DNA from 2 places in the Fusibacter sp. JL298sf-3 genome. Region 2 is predicted to be linked to the other one. Evidence: a T-box and tRNA genes for the amino acid it is inferred to sense, from the RefSeq annotation. Region 2 holds a T-box; the other holds one or more tRNA genes.

Region 1 (7,820 bases), 290 kb from region 2:
AAGAACGACCATGTACTTTTTGTAGAACGGGCCAACGAGTTACGTTATGCAGCAAGGTTAAGCGCTTCAGGTGCGGAGCCGCAGCGAAAGCGAGTCTGAATAGGGCGAAAGAGTTGTATGGCGTAGACCCGAAACCGGGTGACCTATCCATGTGCAGGGTGAAGCGAGGGTAAAACCTCTTGGAGGCCCGAACCCATATCTGTTGAAAAAGGTTGGGATGACATGTGGATAGCGGAGAAATTCCAATCGAACCCGGAGATAGCTGGTTCTCCTCGAAATAGCTTTAGGGCTAGCCTTGAGTTAAGAGATACGGGGGTAGAGCACTGAATGTCCTAGGGGCTTTCACCGGCTACCGAAGACTATCAAACTCCGAATACCGATATCTTTTACTCAGGAGTCAGACTATGTGTGATAAGATTCATAGTCGAAAGGGAAAGAGCCCAGACCATCAGCTAAGGTCCCAAAATGCAAGTTAAGTGGAAAAGGATGTGGGATTGCACAGACAACTAGGATGTTGGCTTAGAAGCAGCCACTCATTTAAAGAGTGCGTAACAGCTCACTAGTCGAGTGATCCTGCGCCGAAGATTACCGGGGCTAAAACTTGCTACCGAAGCTATGGAATTGTTTAGACAATTGGTAGAGGAGCATTGTGTGAGAGGTGAAGTAAGATCGCAAGGACTTATGGATATCACACAAGAGAGAATGTTGGCATGAGTAACGAGAGACGGGTGAGAATCCCGTCCGCCGAAAACCTAAGGTTTCCTGAGGAAGGTTCGTCCGCTCAGGGTAAGTCAGGACCTAAGCCGAGGACGAAAGTCGTAGGCGATGGACAACAGGTGAAGATTCCTGTACCACCGAGACCCGTTTGAGAGAAGGAATGACACAGGAGGTTATGCTGAGCATGCGAATGGAAGAGCATGTCCAAGCAGCGAGTCTGTAGCGTAGGCAAATCCGCGCTACTGAGGATGAGCTGTGATGGGGAGTGAACTTAAGTAACGAAGCAGCAGATATCACACTGTCAAGAAAAGTTTCTATCGAGGGAGCAGGTGCCTGTACCGTAAACCGACACAGGTAGGAGAGTAGAGAATACTAAGGCGCGCGAGAAAACCATTGTTAAGGAACTCGGCAAAATGACCCCGTAACTTCGGGAGAAGGGGTGCCGGATCAGGTTAAGAGCTAGATCCGGCCGCAGAGGATAGGCCCAAGCGACTGTTTACCAAAAACACAGGTCTCTGCTAAATCGAAAGATGATGTATAGGGGCTGACGCCTGCCCGGTGCTGGAAGGTTAAGGGGAAGTGTTAGTTTAGGCGAAGCACAGAACTGAAGCCCCAGTAAACGGCGGCCGTAACTATAACGGTCCTAAGGTAGCGAAATTCCTTGTCGGGTAAGTTCCGACCCGCACGAAAGGCGTAACGATTTGGGCGCTGTCTCAACAATGGACTCGGTGAAATTGTAGTACCGGTAAAGATGCCGGTTACCCGCAGCTAGACGGAAAGACCCCGTGGAGCTTTACTGCAGCTTGGCACTGGATAATGGTATATGATGTACAGGATAGGTGGGAGACTAAGAATATAGGACGCCAGTCTTATAGGAGTCGCTGTTGGGATACCACTCTTTGTATACCGTTATTCTAACTATGGACAGTGATCCTGTTCTAGGACAATGTCAGGTGGGCAGTTTGACTGGGGCGGTCGCCTCCTAAAGAGTAACGGAGGCGCCTAAAGGTTCCCTCAGCGCGGTTGGAAATCGCGCGAAGAGTGTAAAGGCAAAAGGGAGCTTGACTGCGAGAGAGACATCTCGAGCAGGGACGAAAGTCGAGCTTAGTGATCCGGTGGCACCGCATGGAAGGGCCATCGCTCAACGGATAAAAGCTACCCCGGGGATAACAGGCTTATCTCCCCCAAGAGTCCACATCGACGGGGAGGTTTGGCACCTCGATGTCGGCTCGTCTCATCCTGGGGCTGAAGTAGGTCCCAAGGGTTGGGCTGTTCGCCCATTAAAGAGGCACGCGAGCTGGGTTCAGAACGTCGTGAGACAGTTCGGTCCCTATCTGCTGTGGGCGTAGGAAATTTGAGAGGAGCTGTCCTTAGTACGAGAGGACCGGGATGGACAAACCTCTGGTGTATCAGTTGTTCTGCCAAGAGCACTGCTGAGTAGCTAAGTTTGGAAGGGATAAGCGCTGAAGGCATCTAAGCGCGAAGCCCCCCTCAAGATGAGATTTCCCATCTTTAATAGAGTAAGACCCCATGAAGATAATATGGTAATAGGCCTGAGGTGTAAGTGCAGCAATGCATTCAGCTGACAGGTACTAATAGGTCGAGGACTTGACCACGCTTTAGAGTAAGAGGATTTATCGGTTCTTATATATACAGTTTTCAGGGTACTAACCCTAAAAAAGCAACAAAAAAGTGTTGACAGCACTAAAGTGATTATGATATAATATAACTCGCTGGTGAGAGAAAACACGAGCTAAAGAGATAATTCAGTGACGAAGGCGGAGGGGCAACACCTGTTCCCATACCGAACACAGAAGTAAAGTCCTCCAGCGTCGATGGTACTTGGCGGGCAGCTGCCTGGGAGAGTAGAACGTTGCTGATTTATGTTCCAAGGTAGCTCAACGGTGGAGCACTCGGCTGTTAACCGATAGGCTGTGGGTTCGAATCCCACCCTTGGAGCCAAAAGTGCCGGGGTGGCGGAACTGGCAGACGCACAGGACTTAAAATCCTGCGATGGCAACATCGTACCGGTTCGATTCCGGTCCTCGGCACCATTAGAAATACCCAATATCGCGGAGTGGAGCAGTGGCAGCTCGTTGGGCTCATAACCCAAAGGTCGCAGGTTCGAATCCTGCCTCCGCAACCATTATGGCCCCTTGGTCAAGCGGTTAAGACACCGCCCTTTCACGGCGGTAACAGGGGTTCGATTCCCCTAGGGGTCACCAATATTGTGAGCGCCAGCTCACACATGGGAGTATAGCTCAGCTGGGAGAGCATCTGCCTTACAAGCAGGAGGTCATAGGTTCGATCCCTATTACTCCCACCAAATGCGGTCCAGTAGTTCAGTTGGTTAGAACGCTAGCCTGTCACGCTAGAGGTCGAGGGTTCGAGTCCCTTCTGGATCGCCATTTATGCCGGTGTAGCTCAATTGGTAGAGCAACTGACTTGTAATCAGTAGGTCGCGGGTTCGAGTCCCATCACCGGCTCCATCTTAATTTAATACAGTGGAGGGGTTCCCGAGTGGCCAAAGGGGGCGGACTGTAAATCCGTTATCGTCGATTTCGAAGGTTCGAATCCTTCTCCCTCCACCAACATGCGGAAGTGGCTCAGTGGTAGAGCATCGCCTTGCCAAGGCGAGGGTCGCGAGTTCGAATCTCGTCTTCCGCTCCATATGTGCGTTAGTAGCTCAACTGGATAGAGCACCGCCCTTCTAAGGCGGGGGTTTGGGGTTCGAGTCCCTACTGACGCACCACATATTGAGGAGAGGTACCGAAGCGGTCATAACGGGGCGGTCTTGAAAACCGTTAGGGTGCAAGCCCACGTGGGTTCGAATCCCACCCTCTCCGCCACTTTTTTAAAAGTGGGCGTATAGCTCAGCTGGTTAGAGCGCACGCCTGATAAGCGTGAGGTCGGTGGTTCGAGTCCACTTATGCCCACCATATTTAGCCCAGATAGCTCAGTCGGTAGAGCAGGGGACTGAAAATCCCCGTGTCGGTGGTTCGATTCCGCCTCTGGGCACCAGATGAAATCAATGATTAAAGTCATTGGTTTTTTTTCGTTTAAATTGAACCGTTTTTAAAACTTTTAATAATACAATAGGATTGGAATATGTAATTTTAAAGAGATAGGGTATAATAGAGGTAGTGGACAAAGGAGGTTTGCTTGAAATTTTTAAAAGATAGAAGAGATGAGATAGATGTCTTAGACGCGGAACTGACGGCATTACTTGAAAGGCGCTTTGAACTTTCAAAGGAAATTGGCCATTTTAAAAAAGTTCAAGGACTGCGGATACAAGATGAAAACAGAGAACAGATGCTTATGGAAGCCATAGAACAGCGTGTTGAAAAGGCAGACAACATCTTATATATTCAGCGCGTTTACGAAGCCATCTTAACGCAAAGTAAAGAAGCGCAAAAATATTTATAACGATTAATTACAAGTTTATTAAAAAAGTGGCTGAATGAAGTCAGCTTAAAACGAGTGTAGTATACTGTCTATTAGGATAATGATCATTAAAAGAATTCGAGGGGACGATTATGGAGATACTTTCTACCGTGATGAACTTTATAAAAGCGTTCGTATCGGGCATAGAGATCAATTATATATTGGATATTTTGATTATTGCCTATGTCTTTTACAAATTATTGGGCCTGATACGAGAAACGCGTGCGGAACAATTGGTTAAAGGTTTCTTAATCATCTTAATTATTTCTAAGGTGAGCGAATGGGGAAAACTTTATGCCATCAACTACGTTTTGCAGAGCACATTGACCATTGGTGTTATTGCACTCGTCATCATTTTTCAACCAGAGCTCCGAAAAGCTCTTGAACATCTCGGACGCAGCCAGTGGATTTTGACGCCGGGGCGCAAAGGCGTTGACGATGAGTATAAACGCACCATAAATGAAATTGCCGATGCAGCCAGTGTGATGTCTCGAAAAAAAATCGGTGCATTGATTGTCGTGGAACGCACCATTGGCATTAACGACATTGTAGAGACGGGGACGATTACGGACGCTAAAGTGTCCGCTGATTTACTGATGAATATCTTTTACCCCAAGTCACCACTACACGATGGGGCTGTGGTTATTAAAAACAATCGCATTATGGCCGCGGGCTGTCTTTTGCCGCTGTCATCTAATAAGTACATCAGCAAGGAACTGGGCACAAGGCACCGTGCTGCAATGGGCATGACTGAGAGTTCAGATGCCCTTATTGTCATCGTTTCTGAAGAAACCGGTGCTATTTCTCTTGCAGTGGAAGGCAAGTTGCAACGTTTCCTCGACCCGACGACACTTAAAGAGCTGATGCTTAAGACGTTAAACGCTGAAAAAGAGGAAGAAAAGGCAGGTGATGTCAATGAGCGGTAAGCAAAATGAATCGTGGTTTCAAAAAATAAAGCGCATGCCATCGAGATTTATCGACATCAATCTGTCACACAATACGGGGATGAAAGTCTTTTCCCTCGTACTCGCCATTTTGTTTTGGTTTTTTGTAATGGATCAAGTCGATCCGGAAATGACGCGCTCTTTTGAAAACATTCCGGTGGAGCTCATCAATATGCAGGATCTCGAGCAGGGCAATCTCAAAATCAAAAATCAACAGGACTACTTTGTAACCGTTGATGTAAAAGGACGGCGTAACGACGTATTGAACCTCGCGCCGAGCAGCATTAATTTGTGGGCGGACATGCGTACTGTGCGAAGCGGCATTAATAACGTGTATATTAACAGAAGTATCAATTCTGATTCAGTTATTATTAAAGAAGTGGTGCCAAATGAAATCGTTCTCACTGTAGAGCGCATCGTGTCGGTACCTAAACCCGTTAGAGTCATCTACAACGATAACTTCCAAAAGAACTACTATGAGATCAGTCGTAAGGTGTCTCCGGAAGAAATCCGCATCGTAGGACCTGAGAGCATCGTAGAAACAGTAACTCATCTCGGCGCCTATGTCAATGTGGGGACCTTCACAGGCGATGTGGCAAAGGAAGTTTCTTTGGCACCGTACAACGCAGATGATGAAGTCGTCACCGGTGTTACACTTGAATCTTCTACAGCTCAACTGGAACTTGAAGTAGGGCTCAAGAAAGAAGTGCCACTTGAAGTGGCCGTAGAAGGGGCGCCGGCTGAGGGGACGCGCGTTGTCTCGGTTAAGCTGTTGCCTGAAACCGTCTGGATTTCAGGAGCTGCGGAACTGGTCGGCGGCATTGATAAAGTCGTCGGTGAACCGGTAGTCCTCAACGGTGAAGAAGCGTCTACACTGATTGTCAATAAGAACTTGACGTTGCCTGAAGGCGTATCACACGATCTTGAAAACGGTGTTCAAGTCGAGGTGGAAATAGAACCAATTGTGGAAAAAACATTTGAGTTTCCCCTTGAAGCTCTGGAAATTAGAACCCTCGCACCTGAATATGTCGTTTCTTACAACGACGAAACACAGACGGTTACATTCACGGTAAAAGGCCTAGCCTCTGTGATGGAAGCTTTGACAGAAGATGCGCTTAAACCGTTTATGAACGCCGCTGACGTCGACAAGGAAGGGACGTATCGGTTGATTCCTCAGCTGGAGACGACAGCTGAAATCGACGGTTTTAAAGCCGAGCCGGAATACGTCGAACTGGAAGTCGTCACAGCTTCCAGTGGAGGGTGATGATGCATAAAGAGATACAAAAGATTCTCGATTCTACACATGATGCCATGATTGTCGTCGACAAGCATGGTATCATCACGTTATTTAATACGTCAGCTGAGAGACTCACGGGGAAAAGCCGAAAGGAGGCGCTTGGAAAGTCGGTAAACACGGTGATAGACAACACGCGACTTCCCATCGTCCTCGAAACCGGTGTGGCAGAGCGGAACCAGCAACAGCCGCTCAACGGCATTACCATTGTGACGAGTCGAATGCCCATCAAAGATGACGACGGTGAAATCATCGGCGCTATTGCCGTTTTTCGCGACATTAGCGAGTTGATTGAACTCGCCGAACAGATTACCAACCTCAACCAAGTCAGAGAGACGCTAGAGGCCACTTTTAATGCGACGCAAGATGCCATTTCTGTCGTCGATGCAGCGGGAATTGGGGTGTTGATTAACCCGGCGTACACCAAAATCACCGGCTATACAGAACGGGATATTATCGGGAAAGATTGTACGTTTGATCTCGCTGAAGGCGAGAGCGTTCATATGGAAGTTTTGAGGACTAAAAAGCCGGTTAAAGGCAAAAAGTTGAAAGTTGGGCCTCAAAAAAAAGAGGTTATCGCCGAAGCGGCTCCCATTTTGGTTAAAGGTCAAATTAAAGGTTCAGTGGCCATTATTCACGACTTAACAGAAATTAATCAAATTTACAAGCAGCTGGATCAAGCGAAAAAAATCATTAGAAGCCTCGAGGCCAAATACACATTTGACGACATTATCGGCAAGAACGAAGGCTTGCTCAACGCTGTAGAAAAAGCGCGGCTCGCGGCTGAAACGCCTGCGACGGTTATTATCAGAGGCGAGAGCGGCACCGGCAAGGAGCTCTTCGCCCACGCGATACACAACGCTTCTAGTCGTCGGTATGCCCAGTTCGTCAGAGTCAACTGCGCAGCCATTAGCGAAAACTTGCTGGAGAGCGAGTTGTTCGGTTATGAAGAAGGCGCGTTTACCGGCGCTTCAAAGGGAGGCAAAATCGGCCTCTTTGAAAAGGCCAACGGCGGCACCATTTTTTTAGATGAAATCGGTGAGCTCTCACTGAACACACAGGCGAAGCTGTTGCGGGTACTTCAAGAAAAAGAGATTCTCAGAGTCGGTGGCAACAAGCCCATTGCCATCGATGTCCGGATTATCTCGGCAACCAATGTCGACCTGGAAAAAGCCATTGTAGAGAAGCGTTTTCGACAGGACTTGTACTACAGGCTCAACGTGGTACCGATTAATATTCCGGCGCTACGCGCGCACAAAGAGGATATCCCCGCACTGGTCAACCATTTGATGATTAAGTACAATCAAGAATATGGACGCAATGTCGTCGGCGTTCACGAAAACGCCCTTAAATGGATGACGGCTTACGACTGGCCGGGGAATGTCAGAGAACTCGAGAACTTTATCGGTCGCTCGATGATC
Region 2 (7,820 bases):
ACTCCGCATTAAAAATGGCCGTCACCCACTGTTGCCGAAGGAGACCGTCGTTCCGACAAATATTTGGCTCGGGGAGCAGTTTACCACATTGTTGATTACCGGACCGAATACCGGCGGGAAGACGGTCACGCTGAAAACGGTAGGGCTTTTGACTTTAATGACCCAGGCCGGACTTCACGTACCGGCGGGCTATGGCACTAAAATGGCCGTTTTTGACCAAGTGTTTGCCGACATTGGCGATGAACAGAGTATTGAACAGAGTTTGAGTACCTTCTCGTCGCATATGACCAACATCGTCAACATTTTAAATGACGTATCTGATAATGCGTTGGTGCTGTTTGACGAACTCGGTGCCGGCACTGACCCTACTGAGGGGGCGGCACTGGCAATGGCGATTTTAGATGAACTCAGACAGTTTGGTATTCGAACACTGGCGACAACGCATTATGCGGAGCTCAAGACATATGCCATCTCAGAAGATGGCGTTGAAAACGCTTGTATGGAGTTCGATGTGGCCTCGCTTAGCCCGACGTATCGCTTGCTCATCGGCATTCCGGGAAAGTCCAATGCGTTTGAAATTTCGCGGAAGCTCGGCCTGTCGTCACACCTCATTGAAAAATCCAAAGCGTATATTCACACCGATGATATCGCTTTTGAAGATGTGGTAGAGCGCATTGAAAACAGCCGTAAAATTGCCGAAGCTGAACGCGATGAGGCCATTCGACTCAAGTTAGAAGCCGAGCGTCTTAAAAAGGCGTTGGCGGATAAAGAGAGCAAGTGGCTGGAAAAACGCGACAGCTTGTTGAAAAAATCTAAAGAAGAGGCGCGTGAAATTTTAAGAGAAGCAAAAGAGACCTCTGAAAATATCTTAAGAGAACTGCGTTCAATTGACCGAAATTCGCTCAAACAGAAAAACAAAGAGATTGAAGCGATGCGTCGACGGCTCCAAGAACAGTTGGAGGAAACTACCGACGGCGTCATCAGCAACGACGTGGAAAGTGAACTGCCACCTGAGAACTTAAATGTGGGCGATGTGGTGCGCGTTTTGAGTTTGGGACAAGACGGTACAGTGGCAGAGCCGCCAAACGACAAGGGCGAAGTGCTCGTTCAAGTCGGTCTTATGAAAATGTCCGTCTCTATAAAAAAACTCCTCTTGGTGAACAAGCAAAAGCGCGACCAGCAAGTTTACAAGAAGCACGCAGAAAAGCGACAGACTTCAGCTTATATTCAAACTGAAATCGACGTACGCGGTGAGAACATCGAAGATGCAATGGTTATCATCGACAAGTATTTGGACGATGCGGCGCTATCTAGTTTAGAAAAGGTGAGAATTATCCACGGAAAGGGCACCGGTGCTTTGAGAAAAGGCTTGCATGAGCATTTTAAGCGCCATCCTCATGTGAAGGCTTTTGAGTTTGCCGCCTATAACGAAGGGGGCAATGGCGCCACAGTTATTACGCTGAAATAGAATTGTGTAAAAAAACGGAACTGCCAGCAGTTCCGTTTTTGCGTTAAGGGTTGAATTTTTCCTGTGCGTTGAGAAGGATGCGCTCAGCCTTTTCAAGGTCACCTTTTTCGTTGTAATAATAGGCGGCGCTAATATGATTTTGAACGTCACTTTTAACCAAATACGTGCCGTAAGCAGCTTGCCCCACGATTAAGAGCAGAGCGATTACCGGGTAAAACCACTTTTTTGCAGTAAACCACTTTTCATAGGAGAGCCCCAGTGAAACAGCGAGGACGTAGCCGCCAATAAGTCCACCCACATGTCCTGCCATATCGATGTTTGGCCTGATAATGCCTATGACGAGGTTAAAGGCGATGAGGAGTACAAAATCCATGCCGTAAAGGCGTTTGTATACCGCGGGATTGAGTTTGAGTAAATAGAGATTGGCACCCATAAGTCCGAAGATAGCCCCCGATGCCCCGACGGCGTTATTGCTTGTAAAGACATAACTCGCTAGCGAACCGATTAAGCCGCCGATGAGATAAATGACTATAAACTTGGACTTGCCGTAAAACCGTTCGATATCTCGTCCAATGACATAGAGCATCAACATGTTGAACACGAGGTGCATAATATCGGCGTGGAGGAACATCGACGTCACCAACCGCCAAATTTCACCGAAGGCAATGAGAATATTCACCTTCGACCCCAAGAGGAAGAGACCGTTTTGGCCGGTTAAATCAATTATCTGAACCCCTAGAAACATAATGACATTGGCCGCAATGAGCCATTCCGTCAGCCCAAATGCTTTAAGCCGCGCTTTAAGTGAATCTACTGACATACAAAACTCCTTTATACTAATCTATAGTGTATTATACCTTTTTTCCTCTAACATGTGCCATGAAACGTCAATGTTCATAAAAACTTTACGTTTCTCAGGGGCTTGATTTTGAATGCGGGATATGGTAAGCTATATACCAAATTGATAATGATTCTATGAAGGGGAGAGTAGCAATTGTGCTCTGTTTTAGCGAGTCGACGGTGGTGGAAGGTCGATACAACGCAGTGGTGAAGAGAACCCCGGAGAATTTTGTCGGCTGTGCTGACAAGACGGATGTCCCCGTTAAAGGCTTTGAGTGAGAAAGGTATCTTTCTAAAAAGAGTGGTAACGCGGAACATTTCGTCTCTTATTGAGTTTGACAATAAGGGGCGTTTTTTTTATGCGGCGGTTGTCACAGAGAGGCATTCGCAGAACATGGGGGCCGCTTGTGGCGGCGGTAAATAAAGGGAGGCTAAAATGGATTATAAAGCATTGATTGCAGGTGCAGTGGCACCACATGTAGGCGCTTTGACCTACGATGAAATTTACGAGTTGGTGGAGTACCCTAAAAACAAGGAGATGGGGGATTTCGCATTTCCTTGTTTTAAACTGGCAAAGACATTTAGAAAAGCGCCGCAACAAATTGCAGGGGACCTTGCGGAAGCCATTGGCGAAAACGAGGCATTTTTAAGCGTTGTGCCTATTGCGGGCTTCTTAAACTTTAAAATCAATCCGGCACACTTTGCGCAGTCGGTTATCGGCGAAGTACTCGAAAAAGGTGAACACTACGGTCAATCGGATCTCGGTGCGGGAAAAAAGACGATTGTCGAGTATTCTTCTGTGAACATTGCAAAGCCGTTTCACATGGGCCATATTAGAAGTACGATGATTGGCGAGTCACTACACCGTATTTACAAGTTCCTCGGGTACGATACAGTGGCCATCAATCACCTCGGCGATTATGGTACACAGTTTGGCAAGTTGATCGTAGCGTATAAACTTTGGGGAGACGACGCTGCCTTAGAGGCGGATCCCATTCCGGAACTCCTTCGAATTTACGTTAAAATTCACGAAGAAGCGGAGACCAATCCGGCGCTTGAAGACGAAGCGCGCGGCTGGTTTACAAAACTTGAACATGGCGATGAAGAAGCGATGCGCCTTTGGACGCTGTTTAGAGACATGTCGCTTAAGGCTTTTGACAAAGTCTACGACTTGCTTGGCGTGACGTTTGATTCTTATGCAGGTGAAAGTTTTTACTCAGATAAAATGCCGGCAATTGTCAGTGAGTTGCGTGAAAAGGGCATCGTTCAAAAGTCTGAAGGCGCTGAAATCGTCGATTTAGAAGCCTATGGCATGCCACCGGCGCTCATTACGAAGAAAGACGGTTCAAGCCTCTATATGACACGTGACCTCGCCGCCGCTAAGTATCGAAAAGAAACTTACGATTTCCACAAAAACATCTATGTTGTAGGCAGTGCCCAGAAGCTCCACTTTATGCAGTGGATTAAAATTATCGAACTCATGGGATACGATTGGGCAAAAGACTGTGTACACGTCGACTTTGGTATGGTGGCATTGGAAGACGGGTCGCTTTCGACGCGAAAGGGAAAAGTCGTCTTTATTGAAGACGTTTTGAAAAAAGCTATAGAGCAGACTCAGAAGATCATCGAAGAAAAGAATCCAAATCTCAGCGACAAAGAAATCGTAGCCAAGCAGGTGGGCGTCGGTGCAGTCGTGTTCCAAGAACTGTACACATCGCGCAACAAAGATTACACGTTCTCACTGGACAAAACCCTTTCTTTTGAAGGCGAAACGGGCCCGTATGTTCAGTACACGCATGCTCGGGCGTGTAGCGTCCTTAGAAAAGCGGCCTTTGAACTCAAAGAAACCTATAACTTTGAAGTGCTCAACGATTCGGCAAGTGTGGATGTCATACGCCTGCTTTCCAAGTTCCAAGAGGCGGTTGTACTGGCGCATAAGAACTACGAACCGCATACGGTTGCGCGTTATGTGGTTGAACTCTCTCAAGCGTTTAACCGCTTCTACCATGACAACTCGATTCTCGTGGACGATGCAGAAACCCGTGAAGCGCGATTGGCACTGGTTTACGCTGTTAAGACTGTGTTAAAAACGGCACTGGAACTGGTTTGCTTAGAAGCGCCTGAACGCATGTAACAGACGTTTGGTCGCGTCAATAAACCAAGCTGAATAAAAAATCACCTTCAACGCGGTAAGAGCCGGCTGGAGGTGATTGTTTTTTAATGGAAAGATGACGCGCTGTGTGCATGTGACGTGGTGCATCAAGTCATTTGCTCGATTAGATGGCTGATTCTGGACAAGGTGTTTTTAAGACGCGCTGGACTGAGGTCTTCCTTAAGTATAAAATCCGTAAACTTTAAGTTTTTAAGGCGTTTGGAGATGTCGTCCACATCACTTGACGTCAGGATGACGACGGGCGTTTTTTGGAATTTAGACTCTTCGAGGTCTTGGAGAAGTGTTTCTACACTCATATCGGCAAGTTCCATCCCAGTGAGGATGACGTCGATATCGTATTTGGAAAGCAATTTGAACAAATCGCCTCCAGCGTTGCTTTCAACGTAGTCGACACCTTGTCTTACAGACATGTCGTGGACAATGCGTCTGAAAAAATCGCTGTATTCAAAGTGTAGAACTCTCATAGTACCTCACCTCATTTCTTTAAAATTTAATCGTACTGTTGAGCACGTCGGGATCTTTTTTCGTGTATACGCGTTTGGAATGGGCCATGATGTCTTTGATGTTCTCAAGGACACAGTCGACCGATTGGTCTAAGGCTCTTAAATCTTCTTCTTCGATGTTGTAGTAGAGGTACAGGTCTTCAAAGAGGCGTACCAATTTAGAAAGGTGTTCGTCAATTTCGATGAACTGGCCATAGTTCTTGGAGTTCATCGCATTGCCGAATTGTTCGATGTCGACTTTGATGACGTCTACGATGTCTTCTTCGCACTTAAAATCACCAATTGCCAACGTATAGGGTTTAATGCGTTCCAAGAAAAAACTACCGTCTTCATTGAGATGATAGGCGTAGCTGATTTTGTTGTCGCGCAAATTGAATTTGACTAAAAACATGATGCCTTGAATGTCGATGACTTTGGCACCCATAGATTTAAATTCTTCTTTACAGATCTCATGTCGAATTAATCTCGAGGACATTATTGCCATATGAATCCCTCCTATTTTCTTTAGATAAGTATAACATAATAATTTTTGGGCGTCATAAAAGATATAAAAAAAATGAAAAAGGGACTTGTATTTTCGCCGAACACCTCGTACCATGTTATAATGATTAATGAACTTACAGAATGGAGTGCCTATGAAAATTTTACTGATGTCGATGAATTCTAAATACATTCATTCGAATCTCGCCATACAATACTTGTATCGGTACGCAGAACAAAACCGCGCCCTATACAGCCCGCATATAGAACTCGATAAAAAAGAGTATACCATTAACATGTCGATTGACGACATTCTCATTGACCTTCAAGGTGGTGGTTACGATTATATATTTGTCTCAACATATATTTGGAACATAGAACCCTTACAGTATTTATTCTCAAATTTAAGGCAAATCAATCACAATATTAAAATCTTTTTTGGCGGGCCTGAGGTGACATACAATCCCGTTGAACAGTTGGAAGCTCACGCGTTTTTAGATGGGGTTATCGTCGGAGAAGGCGAGGAGACGTTTTTACAGTGTTTGGTTCAATTGGCAGGTGGGGTGCAGACACTTAAAGAGGTTCCGGGGATTGTTTGTCGAGAAGGAGACGCCATTGTCTCTGCGCCGAAGCGCCCGCCTATGGTCAATCTCGACGCCATCCCGTTCCCCTATGAAGACCTTTCCGCTTACGACCACCGAATTCTCTATTATGAGACGACGCGTGGGTGTCCGTACAGCTGCAGCTACTGTCTGTCGTCAGCCCTTCGAGGGGTACGTTATTTCAGTCATGAGAAAGTTTTTAAGGATTTAGACGTCTTTCTAAACGCACGTGTGCCTCAGGTGAAGTTCGTCGACAGAACCTTTAACGTGAGCAAAACGCACGCTATTCCAATACTTGAATATTTAATAGAAAACGACAACGGCGTGACGAATTTCCACTTTGAGATTACTGCCGATAGACTCGACGACGCGTATTTTGACGTTATACAAAAAGCGCGAAAAGGGTTGTTTCAGTTTGAAATTGGGGTACAAACCACTTGTGGCGATGCGCTAGAGGCTATTAACCGACCAGTGCAGTTCGATCGACTCAAAGCCAATACGCGCCGCTTAATTGAACAGAAAAATGCGCATACCCATGTGGATTTAATAGCAGGCTTGCCCTATGAAGGCTTTGAACGATTTTTACAGTCTTTCGACGATGTTTTCGCCATTGGCGCCGATCATGTTCAGCTGGGATTTCTCAAGCTTCTCAAAGGGACGCCACTCGATGCCACACGCGAGGTGCACGGGTATAAAGTTAGAGTTCAGAGTCCGTACGAAGTCTTGTGTAATCGCTATATCAGTTTTGAAGAAATGAGTGCACTGAAACGTATAGAAACGCTTTTGGAAGCGTATCACAACTCGGAAAAATTCACCCATACACTGTGCTACATAATGGCGCAGACCCAGTGGTCTCCAAGTCAATTTTACGTCGAGCTCTCAAAGTTTTGGAACGCACGCAGATGGTTTGACGCACCGGTAGCCGCTTTTGGTCTGTATGAACGCCTGTACGACTTTGGCCATGCGATAAATCTACCGGTTGATGTTTGCAGTGATTTGCTGAAAGTGGATTACTACAGCTCAAAGTTCAAGGGGATGAAACCGCTCTTTTATTACGAAGACGATCCCAAGTTCAACGCCAAACGCTTGAAGTTTTTGAGCGATCCAGTTCACGTGGACCGCTATTTGCCGCAGTATCGGGAGGCGAGACCAAAAGAAATCCTCAAAGCTGTCGAGTTTATCTCGGTGCGTTATGATATAATAAAATTGATTGAAAGCCATTACACAGTTGCAGAGGCGAAAAGCGCCGTTTTAATAATAGATCCGTCAAGTGACGCCCCATTGACACAACTGGAACGAGAAGTATGGGAGGATAACCATGGATAAAGTGCTCATTCACGCTAACAGCAATTCGAATTCACAGCGCGTTCGGCGCCTGATTATAAAGTCGTTGACTTCAAAGGGAAAAAAGGTCGTCAAGCAGAACCCCGATATTATCTTTGTCATCGGCGGTGACGGCACAATGCTCAGCGCAGTTAGAAGGTACAAGGATTTAGGGGTTCCCTTTATGGGCATCGACACGGGCACTTTGGGATTTTTGACAACCATTATGCCCAATAACCTCGACAAAATTTTCGATGTGTTGGATCGTAAAGATTATCGGGTGATGAGTTACCCGCTTTTGATGGTAAGCACCAAGACCCTCAGCGGGGACATCTTTACGGATTACGCGTTTAACGAAATCATCATTAAACACGTAGACCCTAAGTTGATGGAAGCAAAAGTCTATTTTAACGGCAGGGCGTTTAACTACT

Evidence for each region. A T-box is a leader RNA that pairs with one kind of tRNA and senses whether it is charged. The one in region 2 lies ahead of argS (arginine--tRNA ligase), so its partner is inferred to be a tRNA-Arg.
Region 1: it encodes a tRNA-Arg, which carries the amino acid that the T-box ahead of argS (arginine--tRNA ligase) is inferred to sense. The anticodon was not compared.

The regions. Positions count from the first base shown of each region.
Region 1 covers NZ_CM132608.1:3,036,701-3,044,520, forward strand. Annotated here, with positions in the region: rRNA gene ACR6HW_RS14430 (23S ribosomal RNA) at 1-2,333, shown strand, start outside; rRNA gene rrf (5S ribosomal RNA) at 2,483-2,599, shown strand; tRNA gene ACR6HW_RS14440 (tRNA-Asn) at 2,605-2,679, shown strand; tRNA gene ACR6HW_RS14445 (tRNA-Leu) at 2,685-2,771, shown strand; tRNA gene ACR6HW_RS14450 (tRNA-Met) at 2,789-2,863, shown strand; tRNA gene ACR6HW_RS14455 (tRNA-Glu) at 2,868-2,942, shown strand; tRNA gene ACR6HW_RS14460 (tRNA-Val) at 2,968-3,043, shown strand; tRNA gene ACR6HW_RS14465 (tRNA-Asp) at 3,049-3,125, shown strand; tRNA gene ACR6HW_RS14470 (tRNA-Thr) at 3,131-3,206, shown strand; tRNA gene ACR6HW_RS14475 (tRNA-Tyr) at 3,224-3,308, shown strand; tRNA gene ACR6HW_RS14480 (tRNA-Gly) at 3,313-3,387, shown strand; tRNA gene ACR6HW_RS14485 (tRNA-Arg) at 3,393-3,469, shown strand; tRNA gene ACR6HW_RS14490 (tRNA-Ser) at 3,478-3,566, shown strand; tRNA gene ACR6HW_RS14495 (tRNA-Ile) at 3,580-3,656, shown strand; tRNA gene ACR6HW_RS14500 (tRNA-Phe) at 3,663-3,738, shown strand; gene ACR6HW_RS14505 (chorismate mutase) at 3,880-4,143, shown strand; gene cdaA (diadenylate cyclase CdaA) at 4,254-5,087, shown strand; gene ACR6HW_RS14515 (CdaR family protein) at 5,077-6,369, shown strand; gene ACR6HW_RS14520 (sigma-54 interaction domain-containing protein) at 6,372-7,820, shown strand, end outside.
Region 2 covers NZ_CM132608.1:3,330,125-3,337,944, forward strand. Annotated here, with positions in the region: gene ACR6HW_RS15855 (endonuclease MutS2) at 1-1,468, shown strand, start outside; gene ACR6HW_RS15860 (rhomboid family intramembrane serine protease) at 1,512-2,288, opposite strand; T-box leader at 2,435-2,638, shown strand; gene argS (arginine--tRNA ligase) at 2,745-4,442, shown strand; gene ACR6HW_RS15870 (response regulator) at 4,568-4,945, opposite strand; gene ACR6HW_RS15875 (hypothetical protein) at 4,965-5,468, opposite strand; gene ACR6HW_RS15880 (B12-binding domain-containing radical SAM protein) at 5,620-7,392, shown strand; gene ACR6HW_RS15885 (NAD(+)/NADH kinase) at 7,385-7,820, shown strand, end outside.